Regions from separate parts of the Micromonospora sp. NPDC047670 genome, predicted to be linked through region 2. Evidence: predicted binding sites of a transcription regulator. Region 2 holds the regulator's gene; each other region holds the start of a gene.
The links. The regulator HrcA, encoded in region 2, represses chaperone genes, less so after heat shock. The targets are predictions, from matches to a motif close to GGTTNGCACNCTCNNNNNGAGNGTGCNAACC.

Region 1: groES (co-chaperone GroES) is a predicted target of HrcA. The motif match lies at 1,940-1,970, and genes of this name have one in related genera.
Region 3: groL (chaperonin GroEL) is a predicted target of HrcA. The motif match lies at 1,878-1,908, and genes of this name have one in related genera.

Annotation. Positions count from the first base shown of each region.
Region 1 is NZ_JBIDDA010000004.1:94,254-98,513, forward strand. Features, by position in the region: gene groL (chaperonin GroEL) at 1-1,422, opposite strand, end outside; gene groES (co-chaperone GroES) at 1,493-1,807, opposite strand; gene ACGF7U_RS11505 (methyltransferase domain-containing protein) at 2,056-3,240, shown strand; gene ybaK (Cys-tRNA(Pro) deacylase) at 3,377-3,856, shown strand; gene ACGF7U_RS11515 (hypothetical protein) at 3,950-4,207, opposite strand; gene ACGF7U_RS11520 (hypothetical protein) at 4,260-4,260, opposite strand, start outside.
Region 2 is NZ_JBIDDA010000020.1:65,041-69,300, forward strand. Features, by position in the region: gene hemW (radical SAM family heme chaperone HemW) at 1-444, shown strand, start outside; gene ACGF7U_RS29560 (DUF4870 domain-containing protein) at 505-1,185, opposite strand; gene hrcA (heat-inducible transcriptional repressor HrcA) at 1,420-2,442, shown strand; gene dnaJ (molecular chaperone DnaJ) at 2,516-3,661, shown strand; gene ACGF7U_RS29575 (16S rRNA (uracil(1498)-N(3))-methyltransferase) at 3,785-4,260, shown strand, end outside.
Region 3 is NZ_JBIDDA010000004.1:452,708-456,967, forward strand. Features, by position in the region: gene groL (chaperonin GroEL) at 59-1,681, opposite strand; gene ACGF7U_RS13310 (hypothetical protein) at 1,956-3,125, opposite strand; gene ACGF7U_RS13315 (cold-shock protein) at 3,238-3,441, opposite strand; gene ACGF7U_RS13320 (GNAT family N-acetyltransferase) at 3,650-4,195, shown strand.

The sequences.
Region 1 (4,260 bases), on a different contig from region 2:
GTGGCCCCACTCCTTGCCGACGACCTTCTGCACCACGACGTAGCCGTCGTGCCCGGCGTTCTGGGCGATCCAGCGCAGCGGCTCGACGAGCGCCTTGCGCACGATCGAGACGCCGACCTTCTCGTCGCCGGTGAAGCCGAGGTCGTCGTCGAGCGCCGGCAGGATCTGGGCCAGGGCGGCGCCGCCGCCGGGGACCGTGCCCTCCTCGACCGCGGCCTTGGTCGCGGCGATCGCGTCCTCGATGCGGTGCTTGCGCTCCTTCATCTCGACCTCGGTCGCGGCGCCGACCTTGATGACCGCGATGCCGCCGGACAGCTTGGCCAGCCGCTCGGCGAGCTTCTCCCGGTCCCAGTCGGAGTCCGAGGCCTCGATCTCCTTGCGGATCTGGGCAACCCGGTCCGCGACCTCGCCGGCCTGGCCGCCGCCGTCGACGATGGTGGTGTTCTCCTTGTCGACCACCACGCGGCGGGCGCTGCCGAGCACCTCCAGGCCCACCTGGTCGAGCTTGTAGCCCAGCTCCGGGGCGACCAGCTCGGCGCCGGTGAGGATCGCCATGTCCTGGAGCATCGCCTTGCGGCGGTCGCCGAAGCCGGGGGCCTTGACCGCGCAGACCTTGAGGGTCTTGCGGATCGAGTTGACCACCAGGGTGGAGAGTGCCTGGCCCTCGACGTCCTCGGCGATGATCAGCAGCGGCTTGCTGTTCTGGAGGACCTTCTCCAGCAGCGGCAGCAGCTCCTCGATCGCCGAGATCTTCTGGGTGGTGATCAGGATGTACGGGTCCTCCAGGACCGACTCCTGACCCTCCACGTCGGTGACGAAGTTCGGCGAGATGAAGCCCTTGTCGAACTGGAGACCCTCGGTCACGTCCAGCTCGGTGTGCAGGGCGGAGCCCTCCTCGACGGTGATGACACCGTCGCGGCCGACCCTCTCCATCGCCTCGGCGATCAGCTCACCGATCGTGGCGTCCTGCGCGGAGATCGTCGCGACGTGCGCGATCGACTCCTTGTCGGCCACCTCGACCGCGCGGCCGAGCAGCGCCTCGGAGACCTTCGCGGCCGCCGCGTCGATGCCCCGCTTGAGGCCGGTCGGGTTGGCGCCGGCGGCCACGTTGCGCAGGCCCTCGCGGACCATCGCCTGGGCCAGCACGGTGGCGGTGGTGGTCCCGTCGCCGGCGACGTCGTTGGTCTTGGTCGCCACCTCCTTGACCAGCTGCGCGCCGAGGTTCTCGTAGGGGTTGGTGAGCTCGATCTCCTTGGCGATGGTCACGCCGTCGTTGGTGATCGTGGGCGCACCGAATTTCTTGTCCAGGACGACGTTGCGCCCGCGCGGGCCGAGGGTCACCTTGACCGCGTCCGCGAGGGCGTTGACACCGTGCTCGAGCAGGTGCCGGGCGTCGTCCGAGAAGCTCAGGATCTTCGCCATGAATGTCCCTTCGAAGCGACGCTGCCCCGGCCCGGCGAGCCGGACCGGGGCAGCGACACTGATCGGTTGCTTACTTCTCGATGACCGCGAGGACGTCGCGGGCGGAGAGCACCAGGTACTCCTCGCCGGCGTACTTGACCTCGGTGCCGCCGTACTTCGAGTAGAGGACGGTGTCGCCGACCTTGACGTCGACCGGCACGCGGTTACCCTTGTCGTCGATCCGGCCCGGGCCGACAGCGAGGACGGTGCCCTCCTGCGGCTTCTCCTTGGCGGTGTCGGGGATCACGATGCCCGACGCCGTGGTGGTCTCAGCCTCGTTCGCCTGGACCACGATCCGGTCCTCGAGCGGCTTGATCGCAACCTTGGTCGCGGTAGTCACGGGCATACCCTCCTGGGGTACTGGTTTCGTTACCGGACGGCATGCCGCCGGCGTCAATCTGCCACATGCCACCGGGCGGGGCCGTCGTCGCGGGTGCCGGTCCGCCTGGCGTTCAGCGCCCGGACCTGACGGCCCGGAAGCTGGCACCCTCAGGGTGAGAGTGCTAATCGCAGGTTATTCCTCGGCTAGCACTCCGTCAAGGAGAGTGCCAGCCCGCCGGTCGGCGCGTCGGGCCGGGCGGCGAGAATGACCGGGTGGACCTCGACCAGCTCGCCGCCCTGCGTACGCCCGAGGGGTCGGCCGCGCTCGCCGCGGCGGCGCGGGTGGCCGGCGGCGATCCGCTGGCCGCGGCGGTCGCGCTCCGCTCGGCCGGGATGCCGCCCGCGCTGGCGGCGGCCGCGCTCACCCAGGCCGAGCTGCGCCGCCGGGCGGTCGGCAAGTTCGGGCCGCCGGCGGCGGGGATGTTCCTGACCCGGGCGGGGCTGGAGCAGGCCACCCGCCGGCCGGTGGCCGACCGGCGGGCCGCCCGGTTGCGCGCGGCCGGCGTGCGGGTCCTGGCCGACCTCGGCTGCGGCCTCGGCGCGGACGCGATCGCCGCCGCCCGGGCCGGCATCCGGGTGTACGGGGTGGAGGCCGACCCGGTGACCGCCGCGATGGCCGCCGCCAACGCCGAGGCGGCCGGGCTGGCCGAGCTGTTCACGGTGGAGTGCGGCGACGCCACGGCCTTCGACGTGGGCCGGGTCGACGGGGTGTTCTGCGACCCGGCGCGGCGCAGGGCGGGCACCGGGCGGCGGATCTTCGACCCGAACGCCTACTCCCCGCCCTGGGACTTCGTCGTCGGGCTGGCCGAGCGGGTGCCGTACACGGTGGTGAAGGTGGCGCCCGGCATCGACCACGCGCTGATCCCGGCGGGCGCCGAGGCGGAGTGGGTGAGCGCGGACGGCGACCTGGTCGAGGCCGCGCTGTGGTGCGGCCGGCTCGCCCGGGTCCCCCGCCGGGCCACCCTGCTGCGCGGCGACGTCGCGCACGAGCTGACCGGCTCCGGCGACGCCGAGGCGCCCGTCGGGCCGGCGCGCCGCTTCGTGTACGACCCGGACCCGGCGGTGGTCCGCGCGCACCTGGTCGCGGAGCTGGCCGACGCCCTCGACGCGACGCTGGCCGACCCGAGCATCGCCTACCTCTACGCGGACGTGCCGGCGGCGACCCCCTTCGCCCGCTGCCTGGAGGTCACCGACGTGCTGCCGTTCTCGCTCAAGCGGCTGCGGGCCCTGCTGCGGGACCGCCGGGTCGGGCGCGTGGAGATCCTCAAGCGCGGGTCCGCGCTGGAGCCGGAGAAGCTGCGGCGGGACCTGCGGCTGGCCGGCGACGAGGCGGCCAGCCTGGTGCTGACCCGGGTGGCCGGCGCGCCGACGGTGTTGGTCTGCCAGCCGGTCGGTTAGGCGCCGGCCCGGCCCGCGTCCGGCGCGTCGCGGCCGGGGCGTCCGGCCCCGTCCCCGCCCCGGGGCCTGCGGCCGTCCTCCGCTTTGCCGTCCTCCGCTTTGCCGACCCGCGCGGCGCCGGGTTAGCGTGGCGGCCATGGCGGGACAGGGCACGCCGGCGACCGCACTGCTGGCGAAGCGGAAGGTGACGCACCGCACCCATCCGTACGACGTCTCCCCGGACGCGCCGAACTACGGCGCGCTGGTCGCGGCGGCGCTGGGGGTGCCGCCCGAGCGGCTGTTCAAGTCGCTGGTCGCCGAGGTCGACGGCGCGCTCACCGTGGCGGTCGTGCCGGTGAGCGGCGAACTGGACCTCAAGGCGCTCGCGGCGGCGGTCGGCGGCAAGCGGGCCGCCCTGGCCGACCGCGCGGTCGCCGAACGGGCGACCGGCTACGTGCGCGGCGGCATCAGCCCGCTCGGGCAGCGCAAGCGTCTCCCCACGGTGCTCGACTCCTCGGCGCTCGACCACCCCACCGTGTACGTCTCGGCGGGCCGCCGCGGCCTCCAGGTCGAACTGGCCCCGGCCGACCTGGTGGCCCTGACGGACGCGCGGGTCGCCCCGCTGTCCACCTGCTGACGGGCGGCGGCCGGAAGCGCGGGGCGGGTGCGGGGACGCGCGGGGGACGGCCCGCCGGCACGACGGATCCCTCCCCCGCGCCCCGCGAACGGATCAGGCCGCGCCGCGAACCCGGCCGACGTTGATCGTGCCGTTGTCGTCGTAGACCTCGGCGATCCGCTTGGAGACGCTACGCCGGCCCTGGGTGAACATCGGGACGTCGTTGTGCACGCGGACGTGGACGGCGCCGTGGTGCTCCGCGAAGACGTCGACGGGTGCGCCGTCGACGACCTCCGCGCAGATGCGCACGGTGCTCGTGCCGTCGTCCTCGACGTCGATGACGACGACGCCGCGGTCGGTTGGCAAAGGCATTTTGGGACTCCTCCCGATCAGCAGAACCTTTTTGTTCACATGTGTTCGGACAT
Region 2 (4,260 bases):
CTCGGCGCGGCCGGTTTCTCCTGGTACGAGGTGTCGAACTGGGCCCGTGGCGAGGCGGCCCGGTGCCGGCACAACCTGCTCTACTGGACCGGCGCCGACTGGTGGGGCCTCGGCCCGGGGGCGCACAGCCACGTCGGCGGCGTGCGCTGGTGGAACGTGAAGCACCCCACGACCTACGCGAGGCGGCTGACCGGCGGCGGGTCGCCCGGCCTGGCCCGGGAGGTGCTCACCGCCGACGAGGCGCACATGGAGGACGTCATGCTCCGGCTGCGGCTCGCCTCGGGGCTGCCGCTGGACGCGCTGGACGACGCAGGCCGGGCCGGCGCCCAGCGGGCGCTCGCCGGCGGCCTGCTGGCCGGCCCCGAGTACGCGGCGGGCCGCGCCGTGCTGACCCTGCGCGGACGGCTGCTCGCCGACGCGGTCGTCCGCGACCTGCTGCCCTGAGCCGGCAGCGGGCCCTCGGGGAGCGTGGCCGGAGCCGGCCGGTGGACCGGCCGGCCCGGCTCACCTGGTGAAGCTGTAGCTCATCGGGTAGCGGTAGAGCACGCCCTCGTTGGCCTTGATCCCGCCGATGATCCCGAAGATCAGCGGCACGAGCCAGATGAGCATCGGGACGAAGAACAGGATTCCGCAGGTGACCAGGGTGAGCACCCAGCTCAGCACGCCCACGATCGCCCAGGTGATCTGGAAGTTCAGCGCCGCCACTGCGTGCGCCCGGGCGGTCGGCGACTGCTGCCCCCGGGTCATCAGCGCGATGAGCGGCGCGACCCAGCCGAGCAGGCCGCCGCCGAAGACCACCCCGGCCGCCCCGCCGAAGTGGGCGATCAGGGCCCAGTTCTTGTCCTCGTTGTTGGCGTAGCCGCCGGTGGGCGCGCCGTAGGCCCCGCCGGTCGGATAGCCGACGCCCGGCTGGGCGTAGCCGCCGGGCGGCGGTTGGCCCCCGGGCGGCGGGTAGCCACCCGGCGGAGGGTAGCCACCGGGCGGCGGGTAGCCACCCGACGGCGGTTGGTCACCGGTGGGCGGGGGATAGCCGCCGGGCGGGGGATAGCCGCCCGGGCCCGGCGCCCCGGACAGTGGTGCGGTGGGGTCGTCGGCGCCGGGCGGGCCGGGAACCCCCGACGGAGCGGTCGGGTCCGGCCGGTCGCCGGGGTCCCCCGCTCCGGGAGGGCGAGGTGGTTCAGTCATGGACGTCACGGTAGGCGCCGCCGGCAAGGACGCACCAGGGCGACACCGGCCGGGTTGTCCGGATGATCGGCCCTGGCGGCGTCGCCACGGCGGCGCGGGTCGGACCGCCGGTCCAAGGTTGATCATCGCGTCGACGGGCACGCCGACGTAGACTGGCACTCGCTACGGACGAGTGCCAGCACCGCCCGGGCCCCTCGGGTGCCGGGCCCGACGCGCGACAGGGAGGTGGGGAGGATGGGTCTCGACGACCGCAAGCTCGCCGTGCTGCGCGCGATCGTCGAGGACTACGTCGCCACGCAGGAGCCCGTCGGCAGCAAGGCGCTGGTCGAGCGGCACCAGCTCGGGGTCTCACCGGCGACCGTCCGCAACGACATGGCCGTGTTGGAGGAGGAGGGCTACATCCGCCAGCCGCACACCAGCGCCGGCCGGGTGCCCACCGACCGCGGCTACCGGCTCTTCGTGGACCGGCTGTCCCGGGTCAAGCCGCTCAGCCCGGCCGAGCGCCGGGCGATCGAGCGCTTCCTGGTCGGCGCCGTCGACCTCGACGACGTGGTGCACCGCACCGTCCGGCTGCTGGCGCAGCTCACCCGGCAGGTCGCCGTCGTGCAGTACCCGTCGCTGGCCCGCTCCTCCGTCCGCCACCTGGAGCTGGTGCCGATCTCCACGACCCGGCTGATGCTGGTCATGATCGCCGACACCGGCCGGGTCGAGCAGCGGCTGGTCGAGCTGCCCGGGCCGATCCCCGCAGACGACGTCACGGACCTGCGCCGGCTGGTCAACGAGAAGCTGGTCGGCACCCGGCTGTCGGAGACCCCGCCGCTGGTGCAGGCGCTGGTCGACGAGTCGGTGCCGCACCTGCGGCCCGCCATGACCACCCTCTCCACGGTGCTGCTCGAGACGCTGATCGAGCGGCACGAGGAGCGGATCGCGCTGGCCGGCACCGCAAACCTCACCCGCGGCGGCCTGCTCGACTTCCAGGGCTCCCTGCGCCCCATCCTGGAGGCGCTGGAGGAGGAGGTCGTGATGCTCAAGCTGATCGGCGAGGCGGAGCCGAGCACGACCCGGGTGCTGATCGGCGACGAGAACGAGATCGACAACCTGCGTGCCGCCTCGGTGGTCAGCACCGGCTACGGCCCGGGCTCGACCAGCGTCGGCGGCCTCGGTGTGCTCGGGCCGACCCGGATGGACTACCCCGGCACCATCGCCACGGTGAGGGCCGTGGCACGCTACGTGGGCGAGCTGCTGGCCCAGAACTGACCAGTCAGGGCCGACGGCCGGCTCCGGCCGACGACCGGCGCAACGCGAGACGAACATGAGGACACGGAACGCAGTGGCCAGGGACTACTACGGCATTCTCGGGGTGAGCCGGGAAGCCTCCGACGACGAGATCAAGCGCGCCTACCGCAAGCTGGCGCGGCAGTTCCACCCGGACGTGAATCCGGATCCGGAGGCCCAGGAGAAGTTCAAGGACATCAACGCCGCGTACGAGGTCCTCTCGGACGACCGGAAACGGCAGATCGTCGACCTGGGTGGCGACCCGCTCGCCCCGGGCGGCGGCGGCGCGGGCGGCCCGGGCGGCCCCGGCGGCGCCGGCCCGTTCGTCGGCTTCCAGGACATCATGGACGCCTTCTTCGGCGGGGCGGCCGGTGGGTCGCGGGGCCCGCGGCCGCGGACCCGGCCGGGCGCCGACGCGATCCTGCGGCTGGAGCTGGACCTGCACGAGACCGCGTTCGGCGTCGAGGCGCCGATCACCGTCGACACCGCGGTGCTCTGCACCACCTGCTCCGGCGCCGGCACGGCGGCCGGCACCCACCTGGCCACCTGCGAGGCGTGTGGCGGCCGGGGCGAGGTGCAGTCTGTGCAGCGCACCTTCCTCGGCCAGGTGGTCTCCGCCCGGCCGTGCACGGTCTGCCAGGGCTACGGCACCACCATCCCGCACCCCTGCCCGACCTGCGCCGGCGACGGCCGGGTCCGCACCCGGCGCTCGCTGACCGTCAAGATCCCCGCCGGCGTCGAGGACGGCATGCGCATCCGGCTGGCCCAGCAGGGCGAGGTCGGCCCGGGCGGGGGCACCGCGGGCGACCTCTACGTGGAGATCCACGAGCGGCCGCACGACGTCTACTCCCGCAAGGGCGACGACCTGCACTGCCGGGTCACCGTGCCGATGACCGCGGCGGCGCTGGGCACGCGGCTGACCATCAAGACGCTGGACAGCGAGGAGACGGTCGACGTCAAGGCCGGCACCCAGCCGGGCAGCACGCTGCGGCTGCGCGCCCGGGGCGTGCCGCACCTGCGCGGCACGGGCCGGGGCGACCTCTACGTCCACCTCGACGTGCGCACCCCGACCAAGCTCGACGCCGACCAGGAGCGCATGCTGCGCGACTTCGCCAAGACCCGGGGCGAGGAGGTCGCCGAGCTGACCAAGCAGGGCGGTTTCTTCTCCCGGATGCGCGACGCCTTCAACGGACACGCCTGACGCTCCCGGCCCGGGTCGCCGCGCGCCGCGGCGACCCGGTCGGCCTCCGTGGCCGCGGCGAGCGGGTGGCCTCCGTGGCCCTCGCCGTCCCGGTGTCCGCCGCCGGCGACTAGCCTGGTCGTCGTGTCCGCGCCGCTGTTCCTGGTCGAGTCGCTGCCCACCGCCGACCGGCTGACCCTCGACGGTCCCGAGGGGCACCACGCCGCCACCGTGCAGCGCCTGCGCGTCGGCGAGGAGCTGCTGCTCGCCGACGGGCGCGGCGGCACGGCCGCCGCCGTGGTCACCGCCGTCGGCCGGGGCACGCTCGATGTGGAGATCACCTCCCGGGGGTACGCGGACGCGTCCGTCCCGCGTCTCGTGGTGGTGCAGGGCATCGCCAAGGGCGACCGGGGCGAGCTGGCCGTGCAGGCGATGACCGAGGTCGGGGTGGACGAGATCGTGCCCTGGGCCGCGGCCCGTTCGGTCACCCAGTGGCGGGGCGACCGGGGCGTACGGGCGCGGGAGAAGTGGGCGGCGACCGCCCGGGAGGCGGCCAAGCAGGCGCGCCGCGCCTGGCTGCCCGTGGTGGCGGGGGCGCCGGACGAGTCGACCGGCCGGGT
Region 3 (4,260 bases), on a different contig from region 2:
CGCGGAAAGGGGCGGACCGCTGACGCGGCCCGCCCCTTTCGGCGTAGTGGAACTGGACTCAGAAGTCCATGTCCCCGCCACCCGGACCAGCCGGGGCGGCCGGGGTCTTCTCCGGCTTGTCCGCCACGACGGCCTCGGTGGTGAGGAAGAGCGCCGCGATCGACGAGGCGTTCTGCAGCGCCGAGCGGGTCACCTTGGCCGGGTCGATGATGCCCGCGGCCAGCAGGTCGACGTACTCGCCGTTGGCGGCGTTGAGGCCGTGACCCGGCTCGAGGTTGCGGACGTGCTCGACGACCACGCCACCCTCGAGGCCCGCGTTGACGGCGATCTGCCGCAGCGGGGCGTCCAGCGCGATCTTGACGATCTGCGCGCCGGTCGCCTCGTCACCGGTCAGGTCCAGCTTGTCGAAGGCGGTCTTGCCGGCCTGCACCAGCGCGACGCCACCACCCGGGACGATGCCCTCCTCGACGGCGGCCTTCGCGTTGCGGACGGCGTCCTCGATGCGGTGCTTGCGCTCCTTCAGCTCGACCTCGGTGGCCGCGCCGACCTTGATCACCGCAACGCCACCGGCCAGCTTGGCCAGCCGCTCCTGCAGCTTCTCCCGGTCGTAGTCGGAGTCGCTCTTGTCGATCTCGGCCCGGATCTGGTTGACCCGGCCCTGGATCTGCTCGGCGTCGCCGGCGCCGTCGACGATGGTGGTCTCGTCCTTGGTCACCACGACCTTGCGGGCGCGGCCCAGCATGTCGAGGCCGACGGCGTCCAGCTTGAGGCCGACCTCCTCGCTGATGACCTGGCCACCGGTGAGGATGGCGATGTCGGCCAGCATGGCCTTGCGGCGGTCACCGAAGCCCGGCGCCTTGACGGCGACCGACTTGAAGGTGCCCCGGACCTTGTTGACGACCAGGGTGGCCAGGGCCTCGCCCTCGATGTCCTCGGCGATGATCAGCAGCGGCTTGCCCGACTGCATGACCTTCTCCAGGATCGGGAGCAGGTCCTTGACCGACGAGATCTTGCTGTTGACGATCAGGAGGTAGGGGTCGTCGAAGACGGCCTCCATGCGCTCCGGGTCGGTCATGAAGTAGGCCGAGATGTAGCCCTTGTCGAAGCGCATACCCTCGGTGAGCTCCAGCTCCAGCCCGAAGGTGTTGCTCTCCTCGACGGTGATGACGCCTTCCTTGCCGACCTTGTCCATCGCCTCGGCGATGATCTCGCCGACGGTGCTGTCACCGGCGGAGATGGAGGCGGTGGAGGCGATCTGCTCCTTGGTCTCGACGTCCTTGGCGAGCTTGGACAGCTCCTCCGAGACGCTGGCCACGGCGGCCTCGATGCCCCGCTTCAGGGCCATCGGGTTGGCACCGGCGGCCACGTTGCGCAGACCCTCGCGGACGAGGGCCTGGGCCAGGACGGTCGCCGTCGTCGTGCCGTCACCGGCGACGTCGTCGGTCTTCTTGGCGACCTCCTTGACCAGCTCGGCGCCGATCTTCTCGTAGGGGTCCTCGAGCTCGATCTCCTTGGCGATGCTCACACCATCGTTGGTGATGGTGGGGGCACCCCACTTCTTCTCGAGCACGACGTTGCGGCCCTTGGGGCCGAGGGTCACCTTCACGGCGTCGGCGAGCTGGTTCATGCCCCGCTCGAGGCCGCGGCGCGCCTCTTCGTCGAACGCGATCATCTTGGCCATACGGCGTTGTCCTCCTGGACACTCACGGGCCACCCGGAGTGTGTGTCCCGGATGGGCCGCCTGGTGTACGCACCTTGGGACGTCGCCACCTGGCGACGACGACGTCTCCTCGGCCGGGCCGGATAGCCCGCGACGACCGGCCATGTGCCGCACCGGCGTGTGGACGCCCGTGCGACCGTGGCCCTACCGCCCCGACCATTGGCACTCACGGTATGCGAGTGCCAATGACTTGTTTAGCACTCTCCCCTGCCGAGTGCAAGCACGCCCGCTCCCGTCAGCCGAGTTCACCGGCCAGCCGCGCGCTGTCCACCGGCCCCTCGTGGACGCGCTGCTCGGCGTACGTGACGACCAGTCCGACCAGTTGGGCGAGGTGGGCCGGCAGCGCCAGCACGCCGCCGAGCAGCGTCACCACGATCACGCCCACCGCCGTGCCCGGCGACTCCAGCGGGGCGGTGCCGAGCGGCAGCGATCCGACACCCTCCACCACGCCGGCCGCCCCGCCGCCGACGATCACCGCCGCGGCGACCAGCGCCACCCGGCCGAGCAGCAGGCCCAGCCGGTCGTGGAACATCCGGTACGAGCGGCCGATCGGGTGCTGCCGCTCGAAGAGGTAGACCGGCCCGGCCATGCTCAGCGCGAAGGCGAAGTAGATGCCGGGGATGACGCAGAAGCAGATTCCGAGCCCGACGATCAGGCTCATCACCAGGGTCCAGCCCCAGAGGCCCAGCGCCCGGCGCAGGCCGTAGCCCAGGGCGGCGCCGACGCCCGCCGGTTCGCCAGCCGCCTGCCGGGCGACCACCCAGGTGCCGGCGGCCCAGCCGAGGCTCTGCACCAGGCCGAAGACCAGGCTGCCCCCGATCAGCACGGCCAGCATGGTGCCCAGGTCGGCGAGGAAGGTGTCGGGCAGCGCGGCGGGGTCGTCGGCCGTCGACTCGTCCCACTTGGCCGTCGGGTCGACCGCCAGGGCGAGCAGCGACACCACCACGGCGGGCAGCACCTGGGTGAGCAGCAGGATGGGCAGCAGTTGCCGCCAGCCCCGGCGTGCCGCGCCGACACACCGGTCGAACCAGCCGCTCACGCCGCCGCCGGGCGGGGTGACCAGCGGGTCGGCCGGGTCGATGCCCGGCGGGTACCACCCGTGGCCCGGCTGGCCGGGGTACGCGACCGGTGCGCCCGGATACCACGGCTGCCCGCCGTACGCGCCGGAGCCGGCCGGAAACCCGCCCGTGGGCGGCAACACCCAGCCCTGCGGCGACTGCGCGCCCGTGGGGTCCCAGGAGGGCGCGGCCGCCGGCTGCCCGGCCGGCGGGGGCGCGACGGGTGGCTCCCCGGCGGGCGGGGGCGTGGTCGAACCCGGTGGCGGCGCGGTCGGATCGCCGGGCTGCCCCGGCGCGGGGTCGGGGTCTCCCGGGGGCGGCATGGCGTGGGGCGGCTGGTCGGACATGAACCCTCCTCAGCGATGGCTGGAACGGTTCACGATCCTTCCCGCCCGGGCGTCCGGAGCGCAGCCCGCCCCGGCGCGCCCCGATCCGCCCGCCCCCGGAACGGCCGGTCGGTCAGGCGATGACGCGCACGCGCTCGGCCTGGGGCCCCTTCTGGCCCTGGGCGATCTCGAACTCCACCCGCTGACCGTCGTCCAGCGCCTTGTAGCCGTCCATCTCGATCGCGGAGAAGTGGACGAAGACGTCCTGCCCGCCGTCGACGGCGATGAAGCCGTAGCCCTTTTCGGCGTTGAACCACTTCACGGTGCCCTGTGCCACGGTGCACTTCCTCACTCTGCGCGGCGTTCCACGACCCCGGAGGCCGGCGGACCGGCACCGGAGGACCACCGGGTTCGGCGGTCGGAGGGCCGCTGAATCGGTGACCGAAATCGCACGCTACACGAGGCGTGACGGCGGCGCACGACCACAAATCGGGCATATTTCGATCGAGCGACATCGGTATCCGTCGTTGTGGTAGGCATGCGGCATGACGAGCACGCCGGGCGGCCCGGGGCGGATTCCGACGGAGGTCCGCCGGGCGGAGGTCCGGCGGGTCCGGCCACGGGACGCGGCCCGGATGCGGGCGCTACGGCTGGAGATGCTCGCCGACGCGCCGCTGGCATTCCTGGAGACCCTCGCCGACGCCGCGGCCCGCCCGCACGCCGACTACGCGGCCCGGGTCGCGTACGTGTCGGCCGGCGCGGACACCGCGCAGTTCGTGGCGGACCCGGGCGGCCGGCTGGTCGGGCACGCCGGGGGCACGGTGACCCCGGACGAGCCCGGGCTGACCGTCGTCTACGCCGTGTACGTCACCCCGTCCTGGCGGGGCACCGGCCTGCTCGGCGACCTGGTCGAGGCGGTGGCCGCCTGGTCCCGGGCCTGCGGCCGGCCCGAGCTGATGCTGGAGGTGGTGGTCGGCAACGACCGCGCCTACCGCGCCTACCGGCGGCTGGGCTTCGTCGACACCGGGGTGCGCGTCCCACATCCCACCGTCCCGGCGCTCACCGAACTCCAGATGCGCCGCCCCGCCTGACCCACCGGCCGGGAAGCCGCCCCCGACGCGACACCCCAGGCCAAACCCCGCTGGGCCGGCAGTCG